Regions from separate parts of the Neobacillus sp. B4I6 genome, predicted to be linked through region 2. Evidence: predicted binding sites of a transcription regulator. Region 2 holds the regulator's gene; the other holds the start of a gene.

Region 1 (6,829 bases), 290 kb from region 2:
CCCTTCTCTTTTGCCAATTCAATTGATGTTCTGTATGCAGTAGTTGCAATTATTTCAAATACTTGATCAACGAGTTCGTTTCCTTCTGGTGATCCATACTTCGTTTCACAATAAATCAGCATGTCATGTAAGCCCATGACTCCAAGCCCTACACGTCGTTCACCAAGCGCCTGTTTTTTATTTTCTTCCAGGAAGTACGGGGTTGCGTTGATGACATTATCCTGCATCCGTACGCCCACAGCTACTGTTTTCTTAAGCTTTTCAAAATCAACAGTTTTTGTGTCCTTATCAGCCATCTCAGCGAGATTGACAGCTGCAAGATTACAGACGGAAAATGGTGCGAGAGGCTGCTCTCCACACGGATTTGTTGCAACGACTTGTTGTCCATATGCTTTTGCATTAGTCATGTCGTTTGCGTTATCGATAAAAAATATTCCCGGTTCAGCTGAGTAGGTCGCGCAAATATTGATTAGGTTCCAAAGTTCTTTTGCTTTGAACCTTTTGTACACTCGTACTTTATGACCTTGTTTTTCCCACTCGCGAACGTCACCAACTTTATGCCATTCTTGGTTGTAAATCTCCATTTCCTCTTGATCATATTGTTCAACGTACGGGAAGCGGAGTTCATAGTCACTATCGGTTTCTACAGCATCCATAAATTCCTTTGTTAAACAGACAGAGATGTTCGCACCTGTAAGGAATTCTGAATTGTGGACAGTGTAATTACCGCCAGTTAATAATTTCTCTTCTGCATCTGCGATGATGTTTTCATCAAATCCACCGAACCCAGGAATGTTTTTATAATTTACAATTCCCTGGTACATTGCAGTTTCCCTTAAAGTTAGAGGGGTGAACTTTAGCTTGTCTTTAGCAAGTTTTTTAATCGTTTCATCATTTGTATTTTCAATCAAGAATCGTAAAATTCTAGGATTTTGCATCTTAGAAATAATAAATTCAATAATGTCTGGATGCCAGTCGGCCAACATGATCATCTGAGCTCCGCGTCTTGATCCGCCTTGCTCAACCAAATGAGTCAATTTCGCAATATCATCCAGCCATGAAACCGATCCAGATGATTTACCATTTACGCCTCTAGCCAGTGTATTTCTCGGTCTCAGCGTCGAGCCATTTGTTCCAACACCGCCGCCTCGGCTCATAATCTCCATTACCTGCTTACGATGATCAGAGATACCTTCACGAGAGTCAGGAACAAACGGCATTACATAGCAATTAAAGTATGTTACATCAGTATCTGCCCCAGCTCCGTAAAGAACACGTCCTGCAGGAATGAAGTTCATGTTAACAAGCTCTTGATAAAACCTCTCAGTCCATTCTCTTCGCTTCTCTTCCGTCTTTTCTACAGAAGCAAGACCAGTAGCATTACGCTTCGCAATTTGCTCATAGAAGAGCTCCAAAGGCTTCTCAATTACATCTAAGGATCTGACTATCACACCCGTACTAGCTTCCTCAGGATCATCGAGTACTCCCCTGAATTCCTCTTCGACTAAAACTTTCGCTTTTTTCTTTTCCCAGTCTATTTCCATAATGTAACCAAGACCACGAGCTGGAAATTTCGGATCTTCTTTAATAGTTAAAACAACAAAGTCGCCGTTTGTAAGAGTAATTTTTGCAGTATCTTTAAAGGTATAGCGGTCCAACATGACCAAACGAGAAACACCCTTGTGAGTTATTTTCATATCTGGGGTAACTGGATGCACCTGGGGGAATAATTGAATATCCTCATTCAACCTTTCAAAATCGATATTCATTGTTTGTCTAAAAACTACAGACATTAGAACAACTCCTTCTTAAATAAAAATCCACCTATTGTGCTAAATCTAGCAGGTTTACGCTATATCTAGTTGGTTTGTATTTTTAGGTTATCATAGCCCACCTGAATAAATCAACTAAATATCAATATATAGTACCGAAAATATTTTCGACACCACTATATATTGTATGTCAAGCAAACTATAATTATTTTGTCAAACTTAAAAAATAATAGAATTAAAAGTAATCAATAGCTTTTAATAGATTTTCGTCAGAAAACAGGAAAATTCAACAAATTTCGCAGTTTGCTTCTTTACATTAATCGTTAAGGCAACAAAAAAAGACGGCGAATTCGCCGTTTCTAATTATCTTTTATAATTCCATTCATCACTTTCATAGCGATCTTTTGCAATCTTTTCAACATAAGCTAGTTCTTCCTCGGTTAATTGATAAGTTTCAAGCTCAATATTTAGACCCTCAGCAAAGCCTTTATAAAAAGCTTCCTTTGCTTCCTCAAGTGAAATCCTTCTTGGACTAATGTTGTTGATAGCAACCGCTTTATCCTTAAATGCCTTTCTCATACGTTCCTTAACTCTCTCACTTGGATATTTAAATAAACTAAATAGCTTATCTTCATCTAAATCTAACAGAATGGAGCCGTGCTGTAGAATTACACCCTTTTGTCTCGTTTGTGCACTGCCGGCAACCTTCCTGCCTTCCACCACAAGCTCATACCAGCTTGGAGCATCAAAGCATACTGCAGAGCGAGGGTTTTTCAATGCATCCCGTTCTTCTGCTGTTTTTGGGACAGCAAAATATGCCTCAAGTCCTAAATGGTGAAAACCTTTTAAAATTCCTTCAGAAATTACTCGGTATGCCTCTGTAACAGAATTAGGCATTTCTGGATGTTCTTCAGAAACGATGACACTATAGGTAAGTTCATGCTCGTGCAGAACGCCACGTCCTCCTGTAGGTCTTCTTACGAAACCTAATTGGTGAGCATTAACTGCTTCCATATCAATTTCTTTCTCTACCTTTTGAAAATATCCTACTGATAGCGTTGCCGGATCCCAGCCATAGAAACGAATCACTGGAGGAAATTTCCCTTCACTATGCCAATCGAGTAACGCTTCATCTAAAGCCATATTAAAAGATGGTGAACTATTTCCAGTATCAATAAAACGCCAAACTTCTTTTTTCATTCTAAAACCTCATTTTTTTATAATTATATCGTAATTAAGTCTACCAAAATCTGATATAGATTCAAAATAAGATGTTTCTGCTATAATTATTTAGGCAATATCAAAAGATTTTTTTGCATTCATCTTTATCTTTATCGGATTGACTTATATAATAAATACTAGTGCAGGAAAGCTTGAAAGGAGCAAAAAGAAATTGAGTTCACTTTATCCATTATTAATCATCATTGTAGCAGTTATCATTTATTCCGTTTTTACATTTTTCTATCAGAAAAGAATTGTTAAAACGGTAACAGAAGAAGACTTCCGTGCGGGGTACAGAAAGGCACAACTAATAGATGTTCGTGAAGCAAACGAATTCGAAGGCGGCCATATTTTAGGAGCACGTAATATCCCAATGTCGCAAATGAAAATGCGTATGAAAGAAATCCGTTCTGATATGCCAGTATATTTGTATTGCCAGAGTGGAATGCGCAGTGCACGTGCAGCCCAATTCTTACACCGAAAAGGCTATCGAGACCTTACTCAGCTACAAGGCGGGTTTAAAAAATGGTCAGGTAAAGTAAAAACTAAGAAATAAGATATCATTAAAGGTTCCGGATTCGGAGCCTTTTTAAATTTCAAAAACTGCTACACAAGATAAAAGGTCAGATTATTTTTCGAATCTGACCTTTCCTTTTATTAAGCTTCTTGGTATTTCAAAATTGGTTTACGTGCTGCTTTTGTTTCGTCCATCCGGCCTACCACTGTTGTATGTGGTGCTTCTTGAACGATTTCTGGATTTTCTTCCACTTCTTTAGCAATTTGGATCATAATATCGATGAACGAATCCAGTGTCTCTTTTGATTCGGTCTCTGTCGGTTCGATCATAATACACTCTTCCACATTTAATGGGAAGTAAATGGTTGGTGGGTGGTAGCCAAAATCAAGCAGACGTTTCGCAATATCCAATGTACGAACGCCTAATTTTTTCTGACGTCTTCCACTGAGTACAAATTCATGCTTACAATGTCTATCAAATGGTAGATCATAATATTCAGCAAGCCTTCTCATCATGTAGTTCGCATTTAATACAGCGTACTCTGTTACCGCTTTTAAGCCATCTGGTCCCATCGAGCGGATATATGTGTAAGCACGAACATTGATACCGAAGTTTCCGTAATATGGCTTCACACGGCCAATTGATTGCGGGCGGTCATAATCAAGGACATATTCTTCGCCTTGCTTTGTGATAATCGGTTTCGGTAAGAACGGGATAAGGTCTGCCTTCACCCCGACAGGACCGGAACCAGGGCCACCGCCGCCATGTGGGCCAGTGAATGTTTTATGAAGATTTAAGTGAACAACATCAAATCCCATATCTCCAGGTCTTGCTTTTGAAAGAACTGCATTTAAGTTTGCTCCATCATAATAAAGCTTACCACCGGCTTCATGGACAATTTCAGCCAATTCAAGAATGTTTTCTTCAAATAGTCCAAGCGTATTCGGGTTGGTTAACATTAATGCAGCAGTATCTTCACCAACAACCCTTCTTAAATCTTCAAGGTCGACAAGACCATGTTTATTTGATTTAACGGTAATTGTTTCTAGACCAGCAATCGTAGCGGAAGCTGGGTTCGTACCATGAGCAGAATCAGGGACGATTACTTTTGTACGGTTCATATCACCGTTAGCCTCATGATAAGCACGGATCATCATTAAACCTGTCCATTCCCCATGAGCCCCTGCCGCAGGTTGCAAGGTCACTTCATCCATACCTGTTATTTCAATTAAATGCTCCTGCAAATCGTATAAAAGTTCAAGAGCACCTTGAACAGAGCTTTCACCTTGCAGCGGATGTACATGTGCAAATCCGTTAAAACGCGCTACATTTTCGTTGATTTTCGGATTATATTTCATCGTACACGATCCTAGTGGATAGAATCCTGAATCGACGCCATGATTTCTCCTCGAAAGGGCAGTGTAGTGGCGCATAATATCAAGCTCCGAAACTTCAGGAAGTTCAGGCTCTTCTGTACGAAGGTAACCATCAGGAAGGAGACCGCTGAGATCTAGTTCCGGTACATCCATTTCCGGCAGGCTGTAGCCGATGCGTCCTGGTGTGCTAAGTTCAAAAATGAGTGCCTGGTCTTGATTATGCATGGAAATCCCCCAATTCTTTCACTAGAGTATCAATTTCTTCCTTCGATCTTTGTTCTGTTACAGCAATCAGCATATGGTTAGCCAGTTCTGAATAATCACGCCCTAGATCATAGCCCCCGATTATTCCTTTTTGTAAAAGGTTTTGATTGATTTCTTTTACAGGCTTAGTTAATTTCACAACGAATTCATTGAAGGAATGGCCATCATAACCAACTTCAAAGCCAGCTTCCTTGAAAGCATTTTTCGCATAATGAGCTTTTTGCAAGTTGGCCGCAGCCATTTCCCTGACACCCTTTTTACCAAGTGCGGTCATCGCTACAGATGCAGCGAGGGCATTTAATGCCTGATTGGAGCAAATATTTGATGTAGCCTTATCACGTCGGATATGCTGTTCACGTGCTTGCAGTGTTAAGACAAAACCACGGCGCCCTTGGTCATCCGTTGTCTGTCCAACAAGACGGCCTGGAACTTTCCGCATTAACTTAGTAGTGACAGCAAAATATCCGCAGTGCGGTCCGCCAAAGGCAGTTGGGATCCCAAACGGCTGCGCATCACCAATAACGATGTCAGCACCAAATTTACCTGGAGGTGTTAATACCCCAAGGGACAGTGGGTTACTTGAAACAACAAACATGGACTTATTTGCATGAATGATTTCCTCAAGCTCTTTTAACGGCTCGACTCGCCCAAAGAAGTTTGGATATTGGACGATAACGGCTGCAACATCTTCATTAACAAGTCCTTTTAATGCGTCTAGATCTGTTACACCATCTTTGACTGGTACTTCAATCACATTAAGGTACTGACCCTTTGCATAAGTTTTAAGAACATCACGTGATTCTGGATGTACAGCACTGGATACAACTATTGTTTTTCGTTTGGTATGGCCTGCACTAAGCATCGCTGCTTCAGCAAGTGCAGTTCCGCCATCATACATCGATGAGTTGGCAACATCCATTCCAGTTAACTCACAAATCATTGTTTGGAATTCAAAGATAGCTTGAAGTTCACCTTGTGAAATTTCTGGCTGATAAGGTGTATAAGCTGTGTAAAATTCTGATCTAGAAATAACATGGTCGACAATTACAGGCATGTAATGGTCATAAACACCTGCACCTATAAAAGATACGTTTCTTTTCAGGTCAGCGTTCCGACTAGCCATCTTAAAAAGTTCTTTCATTAAGTCCGTTTCAGACTTTGCCGCTTTTATATTGTACTCACCCTTAAATCTTACTTTCTCAGGGATATCGCTAAACAGTTCATCAATAGAGGAAACACCAATTGCCTCAAGCATAGTCTTCTTATCTTGTTCAGTCATAGGTAAATAGCGATGTTTCATAAACCTAACTCCCTTCTCTTATTTCTTTTCTTTTTTATAAAAAGGTGTTGGAACTACAGTAGCTTTTAAACGTTTGCCGCGAATTTCAACCTCAACTTCGGATTCAAGACCCGCAAATTCTGTATTGATTAGGGCAAGACCAATATTTCTCTTTAACGTGGGTGATTGCGTTCCAGTTGTAACCTCACCAATTAACTGATCACCTTTATAAACAGGGTAGCCATGACGTGGAATCCCACGATCAATCATTTCGATTCCAACCAATTTTCTTGTTAAGCCCTTTTCTTTTTGTTGGATCAACGCTTGTTTCCCGATAAAGTCATCTTCTTTGTTTAATTTCACAGCGAAGCCAATTCCAGCTTCAAGTGGTGAAATTTCT
Region 2 (6,829 bases):
CAGACTTTCACATTTGTGGCATTCTTTGCTTTGGTTCGTATACTCGTACAGTTTACTCATACTTTTATCAATCATAGATTGATCAATCTCATTTTGATGTTTTGCTAAAAAGGCCTGAATATCCGGATTTTCAAGGACTTGCCTGCGTTGTTGCTCATATCGTTTTTGAAAGCTTTCATTAGAAGCTAATCTTTTCAATGTTCGATTGATTTTTTCCAATTTTGGTCACCCCCTATTTGCGAAACGCTTTTAACTTTTCTTCAATCGCACGCTTTTTCGCTTCAACTTCACTGTTGTTTCCTTGCGCGGGATCTTTGCCCGCATCTTTTGTACTTTCATCAAACCAGTCAGGAATTAACTCTGTCCGAATTGGCTTTTTATTAGACGATCTTGTAGTTTTTTTGCTTTCTGTTACCTTGTGTTCCTCATTCTTCGCGAGCTCCATCGCTTCTTTCACCGTTTTCACTTGTTTCCTTGCCCAATGACTTGCGATTGACTCGACAAAACCCTTTGTAAATTTCATGTCCGTTTTTCTCATAACCACTTCAATTAGGACATTTACCACACCTGGGGGAAGTTTATATTTAATCATGATCTCTTCTAAGGTTTTCAAATTGGCATTCGAAGGTTCAACACCGCCCGAGATTTCTTTAAAAACGATGAGTGGCGGGGTCGTCTCATACGAGCGAATTAATTTTTCTTCCTGTGTTTTAGGTTCGGTGATTTGAGTTTGATGAACAATTGGTTGTGTTCGGTTAATAAGACTCGGAAGTTGGTCGTAATTGACAAATTGATACCAATCACGAGCCCCCTTTCTCAAGTCCTCTATATCAATTTCTTCATGCTCATTAATAGCACCTAAGATGAAATTTTTCATTTCGATTGCATCAATTTGGTACAGAAATGCAAGATTACTAATTACACTTTTTACTTTTGGCGTTAGCGCTTTTTTGGGAACAAGTGATTCATTCAGCCCTGCAGTTAACAAATCAAAATCAAACGTGTCCACACCAATTTGGATCGGACTCGGCTCATTTCGACCGATAAACTGTTGATTTTCTTCCTCTTGTAATTCTTCGGAAAGGGCTTGAATATATTGCATACTGCCAGGGGCTGCTGATGCAAACACGTCCTGAAAGGCTCTCGTAACATCTACATACTCGTCTTCCCTTGGCTTTTGTTGATCACTAAAAAAGCGCTTCAGACGAGAGAAATGGTTTTTTCCAATTTTTCGATAAAGATAAATATTTAACATCCCATCTAAAAAGAATTGCTCAGGACTTAAAGGTGGATGCAGTTCATAGATGAAGGACCGTCCCCCTTCATCTGTTTTGACACGAGTCTTTAATAAACCAATGCCTTCTAGCTTCAATCTGGCTTCGTAAATATCCTTTAAGTTCATCTCTAAGAGATTCATCAATAAATGATGAGTGGAAGACTCAGACCAGAGCCGATTTTCCTCTAACTCCGCCCAAAGCGTCATATACAAACTAAAGCAAGTTGACCCAATCAAGGGCTGATATAAAAACGTCAGCACTTTACGGTCATACTCATGCAGCAGCCCATCAGCCGCAACTATATAACGGTCGATAGGGAGAATTTCCTGCCAATGCTGCGCCATATCACTCCAACCTTTCTTGTTATAAAATCAAAAAGAGCCAAAAACTCTTTAGCTCTTAAGATTTTTCTTTTTTGATTAATTCTTTTAATTCATCAATAAAAACATTAATATCTTTAAACTGACGGTAAACGGATGCAAACCGTACATAGGCGACTTCGTCCACGTGTGCCAGCCTGTCCATGACCATTTCACCGACTGCTTCACTTTTTATTTCAGAAATCCCCTGACTCCGCAGATCCTTTTCAACACCATGCGTTATATCTTCTAATTCCTTTAAGGCTACCGGCCGCTTCTCACATGCCTTAATCAAGCCACGTAATATTTTATCACGGCTAAACTCTTCTCGGGTCCCTTCTTTCTTGACTACAATCAGCGGGATCTCTTCAATCTTCTCAAACGTAGTAAAACGATACCCACATTCTTCACATTCGCGTCTCCTCCGTGTTGCTCGACCTTCATCAACTGGGCGAGAGTCGAGGACGCGTGTACCATAATTTTGACAAGATGGGCATTTCATTGTAATCAACTCCAAATCTACACTTTACTCCCGAACAAAAACGCTTACTTTCATCTTATAAAAAAGACTATCTTTATACAAGTAGTAGTACTAGGAGTTTTTTATTCCTATAAAGGTATGTAATTGATTAATTCGCTCGTAATAAGAATTAATCCGCTTTTTTAAATCGGGATAGGTGCCGAGTAAGGAAAATTTTTCAGATGAAATATTAAAGTCTACCGCTGTTTCCATTGGCTTTACTCCCACAATTGTAACAATTAGAAAGCAGGGGATGGGTTTACTGATTTCAACAGCAATTTCTCCATGTTCTTTAGAAACCGTGGTGACCCGGCAATCAGCATCTTCATGGAATAACTTTTCAACAGATGCAAATAATTGATTAAACATCGCCTTATAATAATGCGTTTTTAAGGAATCATCCTTAATCTGATCTGAAGTCTCAATTTGCTTTTTAAAACGAACAAATAGGTTACCTAACATAGCCATACTATTCCTCCCATGATGTAGCTTTGTTCTTATTGTACAACATTAGTCTAGAAAATATAAAAAGAGGTGTATGTATAAATACACCTCTACGTTAATTATTTTTATAGTGATTATAAAACCTTTGCCTGTTTTACATGAACAGGACCCATGCCACGTGGAATTTCAATATTTTCACGTGTTTGTGCATTTAATGCCTCAGCAATATAATCGGCCGCAACATTAGGATTCAAATCGCCGCAAGTGTATACATCTATGCTAGCATATCCATGTTCAGGGAAGCTGTGAATGGTAAGATGTGATTCAGAGATAATAACTACACCACTTACACCTTGTGGGGCAAATTTATGAAATGCTACTTCACGGATTTCCGCACCTGATCTAAGAGCTGCTTCAACAAAAGTTGTTTCAATAAAATTCATATCATTTAATTTTTCAAAGTCGCATCCCCAAAGCTCAGAGATTACGTGACGTCCCATTGTTTCCATATTCATTTTTCCCCCTCTAACCTTTTATGTTCTTTCTTGAAATCCTGTTATTGACGGTATCCGAGTAACTACCACGGGGGAAAGTTAGTCCAGAGAGGTCCTAACCCTTTAAGTAATTAATAGCTACCTGATTTCAAGAAGTTCACGATGACTAGTATACTTTGTTTATATTTTTTTTGCAACCTATCAATATAAAAAACTTTATATGTTAATTTTGTAACAAGGTTAATGGGCATGTTCCATTTTTCATTCGATAAAAAAACACTAAATCAAAGCTATTTTATGCAAAAAACACCCAAATGGCTCAAGCAAGGCAAAAAAAATGCTGTCTATCGACAGCATTTTATCCAACCTTTATATGTGATGATTTTGCTATTTCCTCTGCAACATACATGGTGAGATCCACGACACGTGAAGAATACCCCCACTCATTATCATACCATGCTAAAACCTTTACTTTTCTTGTTCCCATCACCATTGTGGAAAGACCATCAATGATGGCAGAATGTTCATTAGTATTAAAGTCAACGGATACTAATGGTTCCATCGTCAAATCCAAAATGCCTTTTAATGGGCCATTTGCCGCTTCAATAAATGCGTTATTGACATCATCAAGGGTCACATCTTGATTAAGATCAACTACTAAGTCAACAAGTGAAACGTTTGGTGTTGGCACACGAAGTGACATCCCATGTAATTTACCTTTTAAGTGCGGTAATACAAGTGAAATTGCCTTGGCCGCTCCTGTTGTTGTTGGAATGATAGATTGTCCACATGCACGAGCCCTTCGTAAATCTTTATGAGGGTTATCGATATTTTTTTGATCATTTGTATAGGCATGAATCGTTGTCATTAATCCGCTTTCAATGCCAAATTTTTTATCTAACACCTTTGCAACAGGTGCAAGGCAGTTGGTGGTACATGATGCATTTGAGATAATGTCATGATGATTGATATCAAGCATTTCTTCATTAACACCCATTACAATTGTGACATCCTCATTTTTCCCTGGTGCAGTTAAGATCACTTTCCTGGCTCCTGCTTCTAAGTGCAGTGCAGCCGCTTCACGAGCATTAAACTTTCCTGTCGCCTCTATAACAATATCAATACCAAACTCTCTCCAGGGAAGCTCCTCTGGATTACGACTGCTTAATAGTTTAATTCTTTTGCCATTGACGATTAACTCATCATCTAAAGGGATAACTTCTCCCTGAAATGGTCCATGATTTGTATCATATTTAAGTAAATGTGCTAATGTTTCCGCTGGATAGCTTGCATTTATGGCAACAACCTCAAGCTTATTTTCAAGGATCGCTTTTCTAAAAACCATCCTGCCAATTCTCCCAAATCCGTTTATTGCAACTCTCGTCTTCATTTTACATCCCCTTTTTGTATTAGTGTCATACTTAATACTTGTATTGTTGTAATTAGTATAACATATTTAGGTTTAATTGTGATGAATAAACTGCGGATTTTTAAAATGTTTTATAATTCAGGCAACTTAGAAACAGAAAAAAAGAGAAGGTTGCCCTTCTCTCCCATTACTTATGATTATTTATATCGATGCCAAACTGGGCTAAAATTTCAAGAAGTTGTTTTTTTGTATCTGCGATCGAACCATTATTATCAATTACAGCATCCGCGAGCTTTATTTTTTCAGACAGGGGCATCTGAGAACGAATCCTTGCTTCGGCATCCTCTACTGATAGATTATTTCTCTCGATTAATCTTTTTAATTGTGTTTCATCGTCAACATAAACAAGTAACGTTTTATCCACCATATACGTAAGTTTACTTTCAAATAATAAAGGGATATCAAGAACAACCACTTCTTCACTGTTTTTTATTGCCTGATCGACTTGGTCCCTCATTCTTTTTCTAACCTCAGGGTGGACGATTTCGTTTAAAATTTGCCGCTTTTCAGCGTGATGGAAAATAATTGCGCCAAGCTTTTGCCTGTCAATTTCACCATCTTCCAATAAAATATCACGGCCAAACTCTTCAATAATCTTAAAATAAGCGGATTCACCTTGCATTACCGCTAGGCGTGATTCTATATCAGCATCGACTACAGTGATATCCATTTCTTTGAAAAAGTTTGAGACTGTGCTTTTTCCACTGGCGATTCCGCCTGTTAAACCGATAACTAATGACATGATCTTTTCCTTTCTAGATTCATAACTTCCATATTCCAATTATGATTAATAAAATCCCTGGCAAAAACGTGAACTTTTGGATCCAATCAAACTTATGAAAAAAAGTTCCGCTTTTTATCCCTAATAGAACAAATAACGAGCTCATAATCGCGACAGTAAATGCTAAATAAAAAGGAGAGAAACCAAGCATCGCTGCACCAATCCCGGCTCCAAAGGCATCCAGCGACAAAGCAAAGCCTAACATTAAAGCTTCGATCCCCGTAATCGTACCCGATTGGTCAAAGTCAGCCGACATCGGCTTTTTCAAGATGTTGATGGCTAATCCTAGGGATTTAATTTCAAAATTTACGATTGTTTTTTCATGTTCTAGTACGTCTTTTTCCTTTTCTGGTTTGAAAAATTGAAACAAAACCCATGCACCAAGAGCAATTAGAATGATTCCCCCTAGGCTTGCCGTAATACTTGGAGATAGAACTTTTTCAAGTCCATGCCCAATTGACACGGCAATCATTAAAGAAATAGCCGAGCAACTTGCAATAATAATCACTGATCGGATCGGCATGACCATTTTCCTTAGTCCATAGGTAAAACCCACGCTAAAGCTATCAAGGCTGAGAGCAAAAGCAAGTATGAGAAGCGAGAACAACTGAACCATGATGTCTAGGGCTCCTTCCTCCAAAATCATTACGATAGTATATGGCAGGAGCCTATCAAAGGTTAATATTATTCAATTCTCACTTTTTCTACTTTTTTTCCCACTTAAATCTTTTGGCACTGCGGGCAGTAATGGGTCCCTCTGCCCCCTACGGTCGTTTTTTCTAATGGTGTTCCACATCGTTTACACTCTTCCCCTTTACGACCATAAGCGTATAATTCAAGCTGAAACATACCTATTTCCCCTTGGGAGTTAACATATGAGCGGATCGTACTTCCGCCCTTTTTGACGGCTTCGCTTAAGGTCGCAACAATTTCACGGTGAAGAAGGGCAAGTTCATTTTTATTTAATGTATTAGCAATACGTTCTGGGTGTATACCTGCCCGAAAAAGTGCCTCATCCACATAGATATTACCGAGCCCCACAAAAAGTTTTTGGTCCAATAGAGCTGTTTTAATTTTTCGATTCGTTTTTTCAACCTTCTTAGTCAAGTACTCTACCGTAAATTCCTCTGAAAAAGGTTCAGGACCAAGCCCTATGAGCGGTTCCGTTAAGAATTCGTCCCCTTTTTTGTATAAGTGCATCGTTCCAAATTTCCGAACGTCCCTATACCTTAATTCTGTTCCATCTGTAAAGTGAAAGAGTACATGTGTATGTTTATCAAAGGGTTCTTCCTTAGGATAAAGCCCGTACTTTCCTTCCATTCTCAAATGCGATACTAACGCGAAATGATCCGTATAAATGATTAAAAATTTCCCTCTTCTGCCTACATCAACAATGGTCTCCCCTGCTAAAGCATCAACAAATTGTTCCACTTCAAGTGGGCTTTTAATGATTTTTGGCCAAAAGACGGTTATATCTTTGATGGTTTTATTGACAACTAATCTTTTTAACGTTTTCCTTATGGTT

What was found. Region 2 encodes NrdR, which represses ribonucleotide reductase genes. Its sites were predicted from a motif close to AACACNATATATNGTGTT; they were not measured.
Region 1: a site for NrdR is predicted at 1,945-1,962, ahead of QF028_RS04805 (vitamin B12-dependent ribonucleotide reductase). Genes of this name have one in related genera too.

The regions. Positions count from the first base shown of each region.
Region 1 is NZ_JBNPWB010000002.1:593,591-600,419, reverse strand. It holds gene QF028_RS04805 (vitamin B12-dependent ribonucleotide reductase) at 1-1,793, opposite strand, end outside; gene QF028_RS04800 (lipoate--protein ligase family protein) at 2,136-2,972, opposite strand; gene QF028_RS04795 (rhodanese-like domain-containing protein) at 3,166-3,549, shown strand; gene gcvPB (aminomethyl-transferring glycine dehydrogenase subunit GcvPB) at 3,651-5,111, opposite strand; gene gcvPA (aminomethyl-transferring glycine dehydrogenase subunit GcvPA) at 5,104-6,450, opposite strand; gene gcvT (glycine cleavage system aminomethyltransferase GcvT) at 6,469-6,829, opposite strand, start outside.
Region 2 is NZ_JBNPWB010000002.1:302,070-308,898, reverse strand. It holds gene dnaI (primosomal protein DnaI) at 1-219, opposite strand, end outside; gene QF028_RS03315 (replication initiation and membrane attachment family protein) at 233-1,621, opposite strand; gene nrdR (transcriptional regulator NrdR) at 1,677-2,138, opposite strand; gene QF028_RS03305 (hypothetical protein) at 2,229-2,624, opposite strand; gene speD (adenosylmethionine decarboxylase) at 2,735-3,109, opposite strand; gene QF028_RS03295 (glyceraldehyde-3-phosphate dehydrogenase) at 3,453-4,484, opposite strand; gene coaE (dephospho-CoA kinase) at 4,651-5,265, opposite strand; gene ytaF (sporulation membrane protein YtaF) at 5,285-5,920, opposite strand; gene mutM (DNA-formamidopyrimidine glycosylase) at 6,025-6,829, opposite strand, start outside.